Regions from separate parts of the Butyricimonas paravirosa genome, predicted to be linked through region 1. Evidence: riboswitches for the same ligand, from Rfam matches in the RefSeq annotation. Region 1 holds a riboswitch; the other holds the start of a gene.
What was found. A riboswitch is a leader RNA that binds a small molecule or an ion and turns the genes downstream of it on or off. The one in region 1 is predicted to bind cobalamin.
Positions count from the first base shown of each region.

Region 2: it holds a riboswitch for cobalamin, as region 1 does, so the genes downstream of both, F1644_RS15135 (TonB-dependent receptor) here and F1644_RS14360 (TonB-dependent receptor) in region 1, are expected to answer to the same signal.

Region 1 covers NZ_CP043839.1:3,533,649-3,536,865, forward strand. The annotation lists gene F1644_RS14355 (leucine-rich repeat protein) at 1-956, shown strand, start outside; cobalamin riboswitch at 1,116-1,317, shown strand; gene F1644_RS14360 (TonB-dependent receptor) at 1,457-3,217, shown strand, end outside.
Region 2 covers NZ_CP043839.1:3,711,867-3,715,083, forward strand. The annotation lists gene F1644_RS15130 (TonB-dependent receptor) at 1-1,402, opposite strand, end outside; cobalamin riboswitch at 1,456-1,665, opposite strand; cobalamin riboswitch at 1,861-2,047, shown strand; gene F1644_RS15135 (TonB-dependent receptor) at 2,154-3,217, shown strand, end outside.

The sequences.
Region 1 (3,217 bases):
ACCTGACGAGCCTCGACGGGTTGGAAGCTTTAACTACCGTGGGCGAGAGTGCTAACTTCCGCAGCATGAGTTCTCTTGCGGATTTATCTGCTCTTGGTTCGCTTACGAAGGTTTCCAGCCTTTATTTCTCGGAAATCCTTGCCGAGGATTACTCTTTCTTGGAGCATTCCCTATCTGTCGGTTCGCTCTCTTTTAGCCAATCAAATGTTGCGGAATTGGACATCCGGGAGATTGACGGCTTGACTTATCTTGAGGTTCGTAATAACAATGTGCCTCTCACCTTGATCGGTGACGAAGCTATCTCCATGCAACGTTTATCTCTTTATGCCCCGAATATTGTTATCAAGGGCATCAAGGAAGTCACGACGACAGATTTCTTTGAATTCTGGATATCCGGTAGTCGTACGGAGGCAGTTCAGTTGAATGTGGAAAAAGTGACCGGGAAATTCAGCCTCACGGTTGTGGCTGCCGTGGATGATTTGGATTTACCCAATTTGAAAGAAGTTGACGGGGAGTTCGGTTTTTACATTCAAGGACGCTCCCGGGTAAATCTACCGAAACTGACAAAAATCGGTTCGTTAAGTGCTGGACATTGCTGTAACATGGAGTTGCTGTCACTGCCTGCGCTGGAAACGGTGAAAGGTGATTTCAATATTAGGGCGAATGACTCTTATGGTGGTCATTTGGATGGTATCTATGCGCCGGCATTGAGGTCTATCGGGGGAAAGTTGACGTTGAACGCATGGACGACGAGAACAGCCTCTTTGGAATACGTCAATTTTCCGGTACTCGTGTCGGCGTCTGCTGTGGAGATTAAGACGAATGTGGGGTTATTCGACTTCTCCGGCTTGAAAAGCGTGATCCCGGTACTGACTTCCGACAAGTGGATCGTGTCGGGTAACGGGTATAATCCCCAGTATCAAGATATGGTTAATGGAAACTGGAAAAAGGAATAGTTTATTTCTGTGAGATGGTAAACGTACTGGGTCTGCAAATCAAAATATGTGCTTTGCAGACCTAGTTGTATGTTTATGTGTTAGATTATCAGTATTTTGTTTTGTGAAATAAAGAGTGAAAAATAGTGTCATAAACTTCTACTGTCTTTATATTTTATATATTTTTGCAACGATTTTGGTGTCACACCTCGTTTCGGGCGTGTGGTGAAAAGGGAATCAGGTGCAAATCCTGAACAGACCCGCTGCTGTAAGCTCCGCCAAAGTCCGTGAACAAGACTCACATCCACTGTTTCGACACGAAATGGGAAGGGCGTTCAAGGACGGAGCAAGTCAGAAGACCTGCCAAGATCATGAGTTCGTAACTCTCTGGGACTAGAGTTCGCGAGGTGCAAGAAAAATAAATCTTTCTTGGATTAATGATTTGGTCCAAGGTGATTGCAAATGAAGGCGATCGCCGGAAATGGAATGATCGGATTTGTTATCGTTTAATGGCAGAGTAAATGAAATTAATCGTTTTTGGTGTAATTTTATGGTGTTCCTTGTTTGGGAATTATTTGTGGGCACAAAAAGTGGACACGACAAAGGTGTACAATATTGATGAGGTTGTTGTTGCCGCCAAGCGGGTTCAGAAGGAGGTGATTCCGGTTCAAACGATGGAAGGTCCGGTGTTGCAAAGGTTGACAGTACATTCCGTTGCGGATGCTTTGCGTTATTTTTCGGGGGTGCAGATCAAGGATTACGGGGGAATCGGGGGCTTGAAGACCGTGAATATCCGGGCGATGGGGACCCAACACGTGGGGGTGTTTTATGATGGTATCGAGTTGGGAAACGCACAGAACGGGACCGTGGATCTGGGACGTTTTTCACTGGATAACATGGAGGCGATCTCTTTGTATAACGGGCAGCGGAGTGCCATATTCCAGTCTGCCAAAGATTTTGGCTCGGCCGGGTCTATTTATATGACAAGCCGTACACCTAGATTTACAGACGGGAAGAAATATAACGCGAAGGTTACTTTTAAAACGGGATCTTTCGGGGTGGCGAATCCATCGGTGTTGTTTGAACATCGGTTGGGGGAACACGTGAGCGGGGCTTTTAGTTCGGAGTATATGTACACGACAGGAAAGTATAAGTTTAGCTACAAAAAAAAGAATGGTTACGATACGACTGAGGTTCGTAAGAACGGGGATGTTCGTGCTTTGCGGGCAGAGTATGGTGTGTTTGGCCGGATGAATGACGGGGAGTGGAAGGCTAAGGCATATTTTTATGATTCCGAAAGAGGTTATCCCGGCGCATCGGTACGGGAAGAGCCGGGAAAGTTCAAGCATCAGGATCGTCAATGGGATTCTAATTTTTTCCTTCAAGGTTCTTTTTTGAGGCATTTTAGTGGTTATAGTTTACAGATGAACGCGAAGTATGCCTATGATTATTTGCATTATCTTTCCGATCCCCGGTTGGACGTGAGTACGATGTACGTGAATAATCATTTCCGGCAACACGAAATTTATGTTTCGTCAGCCAATATGTTTGCCATTTTGCCTTTTTGGAACGTGGATGTGTCCGTGGATTTTCAGTGGAACAAGCTGAATGCAGATTTGGTGGATTTTGTCTATCCGACCCGTTACACGACTTTAGGGGCCGTGGCGACGGCCTTGCATTTTGACCGTTTTAAATTTCAGGCAAGCGTGTTGGGGACTTTCGTGCATGAGCGGACGAAGGTGGCGAATGGGGCAGCGGATGATATGCAGGAATATACACCCACGGTCGTGATGGCGTGGCAACCGTTCCGTGTGGCGGATTTTAACGTGAGGGCTTTTTATAAGCGAGTGTTCCGAATGCCGACGTTGAATGATTTGTATTATACTTTTATCGGGAATATAAATCTGGAACCGGAGTACACGAACCAGTATAACGTGGGAGTGACTTATAATCGCAACTTTGATAAAGGGGTGTTGCTGGGGCTGGACGTACAGGTGGATGCCTACTATAACGAGGTGTCGGATAAGATTATTGCCATGCCGACTTCCAATCAGTTTCGCTGGACGATGGTGAATCTGGGAGAGGTGGAAATTCGAGGGGTTGATGTCGCCGTGCAGAGTAACTGGAGGTTCTGTCAACATTGGTTGTTGGATGCCCGGGTGAATTACACATACCAGAAGGCTCAGGATTTCACGAAGAAGGAGAGTACGTATTACGGGGACCAGATTCCGTATATCCCTTGGCATAGCGGTTCGTTGATTCTGAACGGGACGTACAAGAGT
Region 2 (3,217 bases), 180 kb from region 1:
GGAAACCGGGTACTAATTGGAGTTTTTTGAAAAGACGAATCTCGTCTTGTGCATAAAGAGCCAGCGTATAGACATCTTTACTCTCCACCAGATCGGTGGGATTCTTTAAGTAGTCCTTGATGTACTCGGTTCCAATGGAAATTTTGTTGTACTTACCGATCTTGAATACTCCTTTTAGGTTGGTAGATAAGTAGCGTTGACGTTTGGTCAGGATTTCATCTCCGACGTGGGTGGTCGTGTCGCCCTTGGACTCGATGGCACGGGTGTATACTTTGTAGTACTCGTAGTTGTTGGCGTTGACATCCAAGCTAATATAAGCGGAATTACCGAACAGATATTTTCCCCCCAATCCCACAGCGTAGTTCTCGTATGACATATCATAGTCGAATCCGGAAGGGTCTTTAGCATCCTTGTTCACGGGACGGTCGAGTTCTTTGGTAAAGTAACTTCCTTCCACGTACAAGTTCAGATTTTTTGATGGATCGAAGGCAAAACGTTGGTTCACGATGTCCGAGTGAAATTTATCAGACACTTTGCGACGGGTAGGTACACTATCTTCTGTGATATTACTGAGTTGCCAGCCGTCAGATTGGCGCCTTTGATAAGAGGTTGAGGACGAGAATTTGCCAGCGTTGATGTCTGCGTTGACGTTCTCGATAAAACTGCCCTTGCCTCCTAATCGGGTCGTGGACACGATGTTCAGGGCGTCATGTGGCTGATCTGTGATAATGTTGATCACTCCCGCGATAGCGTCCGATCCGTAGAGGGAGGAGGCTGCACCTTTAAGGACTTCGATTCGTTTTACCCTACCCATGTCGATTCGGGAGAGGTCAACGTAACCGGAAATGTCTCCGGTCATTTTCTTCCCGTTCACGAGAACGAGGATATAATCTCCTTTCATTCCGTTAAGGGTCATGTTTGTACTCATAGCCGTTGGTCGGAAACTAAACGAGGGATTTAGCATCACGAGGGCATCCTCGATGGTGGAGATTCCGCCTTTTTTGATGTCCGAGGCTGTCATGACCTCGACGGGGACTGGCGAGTCCTTTAATTTTCGGTGAGTTCCCGTTCCCGAAACAACGACTTGATCGAGGTTGATCAGTGATGTTTTCAGTTGGAACAGAATGTCACTTTTGCTACTACTGACTTTTATGGAACTGACTTCGTAACCGGGGTAACTGGCCCGGAGCGTGTAGGTACCGTCGGGGACTTTTTCGAGGATGAATTCGCCCTTGTTGTTCGTGGCGATTCCGATGCTTGTTCCGACTAATCGTACATTGGCCCCGATAAGTGCTTTCCCGCTTTTTGCATCGATCACTTTCCCTCTCAACGTGATCTGCCCTAGCGAGACGCTTGCCAAAGTCAGCATGAATAATGTAGTCAGTACTACAATTCTTTTCATTCGGGTTAAGTTTTAAAGTTTATAATAGTATTCCTGGCCCCGAGAATACGCTATTACCTGTGTTTGTCTCGGCAGGTCTCCTGACTACGCCTAAGAAAGATACCTTCCCGTCCTTACGAACAGTGGTGTAAGAACCTTTCTTTGAATCTCCTCGTTAGGGAGAAACGGGCATCACAGTAGCGGGCACTGTACCGGATTCTAACCGGTTTCCCTCTTGTATGTTAATTGAGCATTAACACATCACCTAAGACGGCACAAATGTATATATTTTTTGACAAAAGGTTACGGTTGGATGAGAAAAATGATACCGGGAGAAGGTATAGAGATTCGTTAGGGACATTGTTGGAGTTTTTATTATAGGGATTGGTTGTCAGTTTGTTATGATGATTGAATTATGGAAATAAAAAAATCATGTTGAAAAAGTATAATATAAAAAAATATATTACATTCGCGCCATGTTTTGGTGCGGAGCCTTCGGTCATGGAGGTGATGCTTAATAGGGAATCCGGTGTGAATCCGGGACTGTACCCGCAGCTGTAAGTTCCTGTACAAGGGGTTTTGTACTTCAAATGTCACTGGTTATAAACTGGGAAGGCAACAAAATCCGGAACAAGTCAGAAGACCTGCCGAACTAGATAAACCATAGCTTTCGGGAAAAAAAGCGAGAGGGAAAAAGATGGATTTTACCTTAAACTCATGTTGCCCAAAAGACTATGTTAATAATGCTTATTCATTATTAATATATAGTTGTATGAAAAAAGTTGTTGTATTAGCATTGTTGCTGTTTGTGTGCGTCGGTTCGCTTTTCGCTCAAGAGAACGATAAGCGAAAGAAAAAGAGTATCACGGACTCTTTATTCCGTATCGATCAGGTGGATGTGATGCAGAAAAAGAAGAGGATTGATTTGTTGGGATTGGATGTGCCTTTACGTTTCGTTCCGATAACGGTGAGCAAGTTGTCTAGCCAGATGCTTGACCGGAAGGGAATTGTTGATCTGATGGATGCCGTTAAGTTTTTGCCGGGAATTGTAGCGAAAGACAAGCAATACGGGCAGTTCCAACAGTTTTCTATTCGCGGACAGGGGAGTGCGGTTGTTATGATTGACGGGATTCGCGATGAGCGGACGTTGAATAATAACGTGCCTTACGGGGATTTGGCTGCCGTGGAGTCGATCGAATTGTTGAAAGGACCCGCCGCTATTTTGGCCGGACATTCGGCTATGGGCGGAGTGTTGAATATCGTGCGCAAGAAAGCGTCTCCCGATTTTTCGGCCAACGCTCGTATCAGTTATGGTAGCTGGGATGAGAGACGGGCTACTCTTGGTTTCGGGGGAAAACTTGTGGGACCTCTCGAATATCGTGCCAATATCAATTATTCAACGGGAGACGGATGGCGTGAGGTGAATGCAAATCGTTTTTCCGTGTATGGTGTTTTGGGTGCTGATTTGGGAAAGTGGGGACGTATTGATGTGACCGGTAGCTATGCCGATGATGATTACACGACCGAGATCGGGGCTGCACCCGTTATGCCCGGTGATATGTTCTACGTGGACGGAGACAAACCGTACGCGCTGAAGGGGGATCGCCACCCGGAGGCGGATTACCGCGAGGTTTATAATGACTTTGCCAATAATTACATGAAACGGAAAGTATGGGATATGTCTGTGTCATACGTTTACCAGATCACGGATTGGATGAAGTTGAAAGAACGTTTTTCCTATTTCCACAGTGATTTGGATTATCATTGTATTGAGGGGCTTTCTTATCGTACCTCTAAGGATCCGATATATAAATGGTATTATTATAAGTCAGAAGA